One region of the Streptomyces flavusporus genome, then DNA from elsewhere that is predicted to be linked to it. Evidence: riboswitches for the same ligand, from Rfam matches in the RefSeq annotation. Region 1 holds a riboswitch; each other region holds the start of a gene.
The links. Region 1 has a riboswitch for cyclic di-AMP ahead of ACKTSN_RS19480 (transglycosylase SLT domain-containing protein). Riboswitches for the same ligand answer to the same signal wherever they lie in the genome.
Positions count from the first base shown of each region.

Region 2: linked by a shared signal. The riboswitch ahead of ACKTSN_RS06550 (M23 family metallopeptidase) and the one ahead of ACKTSN_RS19480 (transglycosylase SLT domain-containing protein) in region 1 are both predicted to bind cyclic di-AMP.
Region 3: linked by a shared signal. The riboswitch ahead of ACKTSN_RS24720 (M23 family metallopeptidase) and the one ahead of ACKTSN_RS19480 (transglycosylase SLT domain-containing protein) in region 1 are both predicted to bind cyclic di-AMP.

Region 1 is NZ_CP176503.1:4,122,404-4,125,657, reverse strand. Features, by position in the region: gene fahA (fumarylacetoacetase) at 1-317, opposite strand, end outside; gene ACKTSN_RS19485 (HAD family hydrolase) at 604-1,488, shown strand; gene ACKTSN_RS19480 (transglycosylase SLT domain-containing protein) at 1,500-1,985, opposite strand; cyclic di-AMP (ydaO/yuaA leader) riboswitch at 1,989-2,161, opposite strand; gene ACKTSN_RS19475 (polyprenyl synthetase family protein) at 2,838-3,254, shown strand, end outside.
Region 2 is NZ_CP176503.1:1,306,262-1,309,515, reverse strand. Features, by position in the region: gene ACKTSN_RS06555 (alpha-galactosidase) at 1-1,475, shown strand, start outside; cyclic di-AMP (ydaO/yuaA leader) riboswitch at 1,783-1,942, shown strand; gene ACKTSN_RS06550 (M23 family metallopeptidase) at 1,945-2,961, shown strand; gene ACKTSN_RS06545 (SGNH/GDSL hydrolase family protein) at 3,174-3,254, shown strand, end outside.
Region 3 is NZ_CP176503.1:5,208,855-5,212,108, forward strand. Features, by position in the region: gene ACKTSN_RS24715 (PP2C family protein-serine/threonine phosphatase) at 1-1,153, shown strand, start outside; cyclic di-AMP (ydaO/yuaA leader) riboswitch at 1,379-1,536, shown strand; gene ACKTSN_RS24720 (M23 family metallopeptidase) at 1,548-2,594, shown strand; gene ACKTSN_RS24725 (PrsW family intramembrane metalloprotease) at 2,719-3,254, opposite strand, start outside.

The DNA of each region.
Region 1 (3,254 bases):
AGGGTCACCGAGGAGAGGGGGTGCATCAGGGGCGCGAGGGTTTCGCGGTGGGACGGCACCGTCACCCAGGCGGTCAGCGCCCGCCGGACGTCCGACCAGGCGGTGCGGCCGGCGGCGAGCAGTGGGTTCAGGGTGGGCCGGGCCAGCAGGGCGGCATACGGGGAGCCGAGTGCCAGTGCTGCCGCGCCGGCGTCGAGGACGTGGTCGCCGAGGCGGACGCCGACGGTGCGTTCGGTGGACCCGGCGGGTGAGAAAACGCCGTACGGAAGGTTGTGCGGACCGAAGGGGTCGCCCTCGGGGACATCGAAGGGGGGCATCGGGGTGCTGCCTCACTTTCGTACGTACGGTCCATGCGGTCGCGGCACACGTTACGGCTGCGGCGGCCGTCTTGGGCAGTGACTTAAGCGCACAAAGAGTCCGTAATGTCCGGAATGGAGGAGTCGTGTATACCCCTGACCTCATCCCGCTGTCCGTGACCCGCTGTCCGCAACGCGCCTTCACCCGCCCGACGGCCGGCACCGAGGGGCCGGACCACTGAAAAGCGGAGGATTGGAAGGGAGTTGGGGATGAACGGCGTGGGTGTGGTGTCCGTATTCTCTGATCATGGCCGCACCCATCGCATATGCCGAGCGCGCCGCGTACGCCCTCATCGCCACCGACCTGGACGGAACGCTGCTGCGCGGCGACGACACGGTCTCCGACCGGTCGCTCACCGCGCTCGCGCGGGTCTCGGCGGCCGGTGCCCGGTATCTGGTGGTGACGGGCCGGCCCGCGCCCAGGGTGCGGCCGCTGCTGAAGTTCCTGGGCGGCGTGGGGCTCGCGGTGTGCGGGCAGGGCGCGCAGTTGTACGACGTCGGCGTGGACCGTCTGCTGTGGTCGGTCACCCTGGACCGGGAACTGGCCGAGACCGCGCTCGGCAAGATCGAGGCGGAGGTCGGCACGGTGTATGCGGCCGTCGACCAGGACGGCGTCGATGGCCTGACGCTCATCGAGCCGGGGTATCGGATGCCGCGCCCGACGTTGCCGGCGGTACGGGTCGGCCGGCGTGACGACCTGTGGTGCGAGCCCATCAGCAAGGTGCTGCTGCGTCATCCCGCTCTGTCCGACGACGAGTTGGCGTCGGTGGCCCGCTCGGTGGTGGGTTCGCTCGCGACGGTCACCATGTCGGGGCCTGGGACGGTCGAGCTTCAGCCGTCCGGCATCACCAAGGCGACGGGGTTGGCGCTGGCGGCCCGGCATCTGGGGCTGCGCCCCGAGGACACCATCGCCTTCGGTGACATGCCCAACGACATCCCGATGTTCGACTGGGCCGCCCATGGCGTCGCCATGGCCAACGCGCACCCCGAACTGAAGGCGGTGGCCGACGAGATCACCCTCTCGAACGAGGACGACGGCATCGCCGTCGTCCTCGAACGGCTCCTCACCGAGGGCCGGCGCCCGCAGCGGCTCGGCGGGCGCAGGCCCTCGGTGGGTGCGAAGATTCAGTAGGCGCGAAGGGATCAGTAGGCGCCGAAGACGTTGTCGATCGAGCCGTAGCGGTCGGCCGCGTAGTTGCAGGCGGCGGTGATGTTGGCGACCGGGTCGAACGGGTCGTAGGCCGTGCCGGGCACGTGGTACGCGGCGAAGGTCGGGTCGATGACCTGGAGCAGGCCCTTGGACGGGGTGCCCTTGGCCGCGTTGGAGTCCCAGTTGTTGATGGCGGCCGGGTTGCCGGACGACTCGCGCATGACGTTGCGGTAGATGCCGTTGTAGGAGCCCGGGATTCCGTGCTGCGCCATGATGGCGAGCGACTCGCGGATCCAGCCGTCGAGGTTGTCGGAGTACGCCGTGGTGGCGGTCTTCGCGGTCACCGCGGCGGGGGTGGCGGCCGATGCGGTGCTCGCACCGATGAGCGGCAGGGCGAGCACGGCCGCGCCGGTGCCGGCGACCACGAGCTTGCGGGCTATGCGGGCGGTGCGAGTGCGGGGCTGACCGTTTGCAGGCATGGGCTTGTTCCTCTCCTTCGCCTGCGAGGTGAGCTGTCGGGTTCGGGCTGGGAGGTGCCCGGCCGCGCCCTTGCGAGCGCAACTTCACCCCAAGCCGTTCCGGTGCGTCGTACGACGTCCGGCGCGGCGACTTACCTGGGTCCCCCGCTCCTGCCGTGCGTGAGTGGTCTCGTCATCGGTGGTACCGGGCGGCGGCAGGATTCGGCGTCCGCCCGACTGGCCCGGAACGTATGCGAGAGCACATGTCGGAAACAAGTAGCGGGTTCACGCAACATGCTGTTTGATCTTCATCTGGGTGTTTTGTCAGCTTGATCCTTTGCATCTGTCAAGGCTCAACTCGCAAGCCGGGAAAGCCGGATGGCCGCCGGCTGTGTGAAACCTGTGGACAGGTGAAGGTGAGTCACGTCACGCGTGGGTGCAAGAGTGGCAAATCGGGCAATGGGTTCAAGTGCCTATCAGTCAGCCGTGTATGGGATGCGCTTCTCCCAAGTGCAGTGGAAGGGGGCCTTTCCACCTTCTGCGCAAATCACCCCATTGGAGGTCAGGGTCATCTCGCAGGGGAAGGGTGTAAGGACGTACGCATGGGTGTCGAGGTCGCCCGAATGGCCGGAGGCGAGACGGCGCGGTGAGGGCGACAAGGGGCAAAGCTCACCTATTCGGCTTAAGTCGATAAATAATTGCTCGTATCAACTGATCGAAAACATACCGTTCGTGATCCGATACAGCCCGGCCTGTAACCCCGGGCGCCCTCGGTGATCGAAACGTGACCGGATACGCTGACTTGAGTGAAGGCAGCGACGTATCGACAAACCGCGTAACCGCCGGTAGACACCAGCAGACAGGAGACCCCTCGTGACCGTCGTCGGGCCGTTCGGGCTGAGCGTGCGGGACCAGGCTCTGGAAGCCGATGTCCAGGCCGGATTGGCGGCTGTCGAGGAAGGGTTGCTCGAAGCAACCAAGAGCGAGGTCCCGTTCATCACGGAGGCCGCGCAGCACCTGGTGCGGGCCGGGGGCAAGCGGTTCCGCCCGCTGCTGGTGATGCTCGCCGCGCAGTTCGGTGACCCGTACGCGCCCGGGGTCGTGCCCTCGGCCGTGGTCGTGGAGCTGACCCACCTCGCGACGCTGTACCACGACGACGTGATGGACGAGGCGGAGGTACGGCGCGGGGTACCGAGCGCGAACGCCCGCTGGGGCAACTCGGTCGCGGTCCTCACCGGCGACTTCCTCTTCGCCCGTGCCTCGCACATCCTGGCCGACCTCGGTCCGGAG
Region 2 (3,254 bases), 2.8 Mb from region 1:
GGGTGGCGCTGGACACCGACGCGACCGAGGAGCGCGGCGAGGTCTACGGCTGCGCCCTCGCCTGGTCGGGCTCGTGGCGGATCGCCGTCGCACAACTGCCGGACGCGCGCGTGCAGATCACCGGCGGAGCCGGCTACGACGACTCCGGCCTGCTGCGGCTGGCGGCGGGGGAGTCCTTCACCACCCCTGTCTTCGCCGGCCTCTGGAGCGACGGCGGCTTCGGCGGTGCCAGCCGCGCCTGGCACGCCTACCAGCGGGCGTACGTCATTCCGGACGCCGAGCGGGACCGGCCGGTGCTGTTCAACTCCTGGGAGGCCACCGAGTTCGACATCAGCGAGGAGCAGCAGCGGGCGCTCGCCCGGCGGGCCGCGGCGATCGGCGTCGAGCTGTTCGTGGTCGACGACGGCTGGTTCGGGACCCGCACCAGCGACCGCGCCGGGCTCGGCGACTGGACACCCAACCCCGACCGCTTCCCGACCGGACTCAAGCCGCTCGCCGACGACGTGCACGCCCTCGGGATGCAGTTCGGGATCTGGGTCGAGCCCGAGATGGTCAATCCCGACAGCGAGCTGTACCGCGCCCACCCGGACTGGGTGCAGTTCCAACCCGGGAGAAAGCGGACAGAACTTCGCAATCAGCTCGTATTGAACCTCGCGCGGGAGAATGTGCAGGACTACCTCTGGGAGCAGCTGCACGGGCTCCTGTCCAGCGCCCCGATCGACTACGTCAAGTGGGACTTCAACCGTTGCTTCACCGATGCCGGCTGGCCCGGTGAGCCATATCCGCAGCGACTGTGGGTCGACCATGTGCGCGCCGTGTACGCCCTGTTGGACCGGCTGCGGGCGGCCCACCCCGGTGTCGCCTTCGAGTCCTGCTCGGGTGGCGGCGGTCGCATCGACCTCGGTGTGATGAGCCGTACCGACCAGGTGTGGGCCTCCGACAACACCGATCCGCTCGATCGGCTCGCCATCCAGGACGGCTTCAGTCAGATCCACCCCGCGCGCATGATGGCCGCCTGGGTCACCGACAGTCCCAACACCCAGCTCAACGGCCGGATCAGCTCGCTGCGCTTCCGCTTCGTCAGTGCCATGGCCGGGGTGCTCGGCGTCGGGGGCGACCTCACCCGGTGGGCCGACGAGGAACTCGCGGAGGCCCGGGACTGGGTGGCGCTCTACAAGGAGATCCGGCCACTCGTGCAGCGCGGGGACCTCCACCGGCTGCGGCCGCCACGGGGTGGGCTGAGCGCCGTCCAGTACGTACGTGGCGACGAGGCCGTCGTACTCGCATGGCTTCAGGCGCAGAGCTACGGGGAACCCGTCCCGGCGCTGCGGCTGCGCGGTCTCGACCCCACCGCGTCGTACGAATGCCGCGAAACGGGCGAAGTGCACCGGGGTGCCGTGCTGCTGCACCACGGACTGCGCACCGGACTGCGGGGTGACCTCGATGCGACGGTTCTCCGACTGCGCCGCATCTGACTCTTCTGTCCGAATTGACCTCTTCATTCCAACTCGGTCGGGAATAAAGGAACCTGGAGCGACGTCACGTGAGCAGCGTCATATCCGTGACCGTGAGTCGCCCGTCATGTCCACGTAATTCAAGCGCTTTTCAAGGGCATTTGCGGAATGTGACGTTTCCGGAATTCACGGAGGGTGACCGTGAATTCGGTGAACTGATCAAGAAGTAGGCGTTCGCGCGGAACCTCTTGCTTGTCCCGTTGCGTCTCGGTCGCTTACGTTCCACACCGATCCGGGCGGACGCCTAATCCTGCCGCCGCCCGGTGCCCGCGCAAACTCACCCGTGTACGGCAGGAGCGGGGGACCCACAGGTACAAATGCCTGTTCCGGTCTCCGGAACGGCTAGGGGTACAGCCGCGTTTCGGCGCGGCCGGGCATCTCCAGCCCGCACCCGACAGCTCACCTCGCAGGCGCCGGAGAGGAATTCGCCATGCCCGCGAAGGGTAAGCACCGCCGTCCGAAGATCCAGCGTTTCACCCGTTCCATCGCCATTGCCGGAACCGGTGGCGCCGCACTCGCCCTCCCGCTGATGGGGGCCACCGGCGCCCATGCCGCCACTGCGCAGTCCGCTCCGGAAAGCGCCGTTCAGTCGGTCGCCGCAGAGAAGGCCGCCACTCAGAAGAAGGCCGCCGAAAAGAAGTCCGCCGCGAAGAACGCCGGTGTGAAGACCTATTCGGTGAAGGTCGGCGACTACCTTGCGAAGATCGCCGAGGAGCAGAACGTCAGCGGTGGCTGGCAGAAGCTCTACCAGGACAACCGTGAGGTCGTCGGCGACAACCCGTCGCTGATCCACCCCGGCCTGAAGCTCACGATCGGCAAGAAGGCCGCGGCGAGCACGGACAAGCCGTCGTCCCCTTCGTCTCCTTCCTCCTCTTCGTCGGAGTCGTCTGAGTCCTCCGAGGCGTCGAAGTCGTCGAAGTCGTCGGAGTCGTCGAACTCGACGGAGTCCTCGGCGAAGTCGTCCGACCAGTCGTCGTCCGCCGAGTCCTCCTCGTCGAACGCGTCGACGGCCGCCCAGACCGCCGCCGGCACCTCCACCGGCTTCTCCGCCCCCGTGGACAGCGCCGCCGTCAGCACCGCCTACAAGGTGGCGGGCAGCATGTGGTCCAGCGGCTACCACACCGGCGTCGACTTCGTCACCCCGACGGGCACCCCGCTCAAGGCCGTGGGCGCCGGCACGGTCGTCTCCGCGGGCTGGGCCGGTGCGTACGGCAACCAGGTCGTCATCAAGCTGGCCGACGGCTACTACGCCCAGTACGCCCACTTGTCCTCGTTGTCCGTCTCCAGCGGCCAGACCGTGACCGCGGGCCAGCAGATCGGCTTCTCGGGTTCGACCGGCAACTCGACCGGCCCGCACCTGCACTTCGAGATTCGCACCACTCCGGACTACGGCTCGGACGTGGACCCGGTCGCGTACCTCCGCTCGCACGGAGTCTCCGTCGGCTGACGCACGCGCCTCGCACACACCGAAGGCCGGACCCCGATCCCCGGGTCCGGCCTTCGGTGTGTGCGGACGCAGGGGTTATTCCGCAATTGACCAATCCTTTGGCAGTGGCTTATCTCACCGACCGTCAACCCCTTCCTACGGTCGCGTAGGTCACATTCGACGCGGAATCATGTCCCGACGTGGCAGACGATTCGAAGAATGACAGCAGATCAGTGATCGGGTCGTACGTGGCGGTGGGGGACAGCTTCACCGAGGGCGTAGGCGACCCCGGCCCCGGCGGGGCGTTCGTCGGC
Region 3 (3,254 bases), 1.1 Mb from region 1:
CGGGCGGTTGCCTGAGGAGACGGTCCCTGGCCACGGGCTCGGCGGTGAGGCCGCGCGCCTGCAGGCCGGCCGGAGCGAGGCGCGGCGGATCTCGTACGCGCGCACCTTCGTCCGGGCGCTGCCCGCGCTGCTGCTCGTCACCGGCGGCGTCTACGACTACGTCACACCCCGCCCCTACACCGCGGCCCCCCTGTTCACCGCCGCACCCCTGGTCGCCGCCCCGCTGCTGTCCCGGCGGGCCACGATCCTCACCGGCATCGCGTCCGTCACCGTCGCGCTCGGGCTGCACATCCGGTACGGCACGGCGTTGCGCGTCGACGCGCTCACCGAGCTCGTCACCGTGACGACGGTCGCCGTGCTGGCCGTGCTCATCAATGCGCTGGTACGCCGCAGCCACGCCCGGCTCGACTCGGCGTGGAAGATCGCCGAGGCCGCCCAACGCGCGGTGCTGCCCGAACCCCTCGGGCGGATCGGCGGCTTCGACATCGCGGCACGCTACGAGGCGGCCCAGGCGGACGCCTTCATCGGCGGCGACCTGTACGCGGTGCAGGACAGCCCGCACGGCGTACGGCTCGTCGTGGGCGACGTACGGGGCAAGGGGATGGGCGCGGTGGGGGCCGTCGCCGTGGTCATCGGGGCGTTCCGGGAGGCCGCCGAGCAGGAGGCGACGCTTCAGGGGGTCGCCGAGCGGCTGGAGCGGGCGCTGACGCGCGAGGCCGCGCGGCGCGACGGCGTCGAGGCCACCGAGGGGTTCGCCACCGCCGTACTCGCCGAGCTGCCGCCCGGTGACGGGGTCGTACGGATCCTCAACCGCGGTCATCCGCCGCCGCTGCTGCTGTGTGCCGATGGCGCCGTACGTCCGCTGCCCGCCCGCGAACCCGCGCTACCGCTCGGCATGGGCGATCTGGGCGCCTGGCCGGCCCGTGTGGAGGAGTCCCGTTTTCCGGACGGGGCGATGCTGTTGCTGCACACCGACGGCCTGTCCGAGGCCCGCGACGCGCACGGCAGGTTCTACGACCCCGCGGGGCGACTGGCGGGCCGCACCTTCCGCGGACCCGGCGAGCTGCTCGGCGCTCTGGCCGAAGAAGTGCGTCGGCACTCCGGGGGCGGGATGACCGACGACATGGCTCTGCTCGCCGTACGACGACCGTAACCGGACGTGATCGGGCGAACGCCCTCCGCATAACAACTGACATACAGTCAGAAACTGTGACGCCTTTGAAGCGTGGTCAACTCGCCCGATTTTCGCCGTTCATGGGCCTGTACGTCCGGCCGGAAATCGTTAAAGATCAAGTGGAACCGCTTGGAATTCACGCCCCGCTTCTATTAACGTCCGATAACGCAGCGCGGTCGTCCCAGCCGTCACAAGAGTCGGCTCCGTGCGCACGCGCCGAATCCCGTAAGGGAACCGGGGAACCACCAACTTGGGGTGAATCGGGCGTAAGTCGCCGTGGTAGCACGGCTGATTTACGCGCGTAGGAGACCTTCCTGCTCCGAACCCGTCAGCTAACCCGGTAGGCGAGAAGGAAGGAAAGGAGTACGCCTACGTGGCGTCCAACCGGCCTGCCCCAGAAGCCCCCTTCGTGCCGCCCCAGCGCTCCGGCGACACCGTCGTCTACGGCGGGCAGCGCACCGACGAGGGTCCCTGGGAGGAGTGGAACCCCACCGCGGAGTCCCTCCGCCCCGTACGCGGCCGGCATCGCGTCTCCAAGCAGCGCGGCGGTGGACTCGCCCGCAGCTCCACGGTTCTCGGCGTCGGCGTCATAGCCGCGGTCGGCGCGGGCGGCATGGCCAGCGCGCAGACCGGCAAGCCGCCGGTGTCGATCTCGATGCCCGACCTGCCGGCCGTGGGCGCGCTGATCTCCGACGACTCCGCCGACTCCGACACCTCCGCCGAGACCGCCACCGCTCCGCTCAGCGGCCTCGGCGTGACCACCGCGGACACCGCCCAGGGCACCACCGACGCCGGTGAGGCGCTGCGCACCCGCATCATCGCCCAGGCCGAACAGCAGCAGGACCAGGTCGACACCAAGGCCGCCACCGCCGCCAAGGCCGCCGCCGAGAAGGCCGCCGCCGAAGCCGCCGCCAAGGCCGAGAAGGAGGCCGAGGCCAAGGCCGCCGCCGCGAAGGCGAAGGCCGAGGAGGAGGCCCGCCAGAAGGCCGAGGCCGAGCGCCTCGCCCAGCTGGCCAAGCAGTACGCGCTGCCCACCTCCTCGTACACCATCACCTCGAGCTTCGGTCAGGCCGGTGCCCTGTGGTCCTCCGGCTACCACACCGGCCTCGACTTCGCCGCGCCGACGGGCACGCCGCTCAAGGCCGTGCACAGCGGCACGATCACCGAGGCCGGCTGGAACGGGTCGTACGGCTACAAGACCGTCCTCACCCTCGACGACGGCACCGAGATCTGGTACGCCCACCAGTCGTCCATCAACGTCAGCGTCGGCCAGAAGGTCACCACGGGCGAGGTCATCGGGCGCGTGGGCGCCACGGGCAACGTCACCGGGGCTCACCTGCACCTCGAGGTGCACCCCGACGGTGCGGGCAGCGGCATCGACCCGCTGGCCTGGCTGCAGAGCAAGGGCCTCAACCCCTGACAGCCGCTCCTTTCGAACCCCGGCGGTCCTGACGGCAACCCCCCCGACGTCAGGGCTGCCGGTTCGCGGTGTGTGCGGAACGGCTGTTGCCGGGACCTCATGGCGCCGATCGCTCGGCGCGCCGCTACGACTGGTACGGGTTGTACGCGGGATGCCGTTGGTACTGGGGATACGGCTGGTATGCGGGATACGGTGCCGTCATCGGCCAGGGCGGCACAGCCACCGGTACCGGCGGAGCCGTGACCCGCGCCGCATACTCCAGCGCCGGCCGCGCCACCTCCCGTCGGCGCCACAGCTCCCACAGCAGTTCGCCTTCCCGTACGACGAAGTCCGCGCCGGCCCGGCCCCGGCGCCCGCGATGCCGTAGGAACGCCAGCGACGTCGCGTACGCCTCGTACTGCGCCACCGCCCGCGCGGCCGGCTTCCCCAGGTGGTGCCCGGCGTACTCCCTGGCCAGCCGGCGCGCCCGCATCGAGCCCAGCGCGAACGGCATGGCCGGTGCCAGCCAGCCGGCGGCGACATAGGCCGGCAGTTCCTCGCGCACGGTCCGCAGCTCCCGCTGCCGGGTCCAGATCACCAACCAGGTCAGCAGTCCGAACGTGGGCACCATGAACCCGCCGTACACCGCGAAGAATCCGAAGTTGCCGAAGGTCGCCGAGC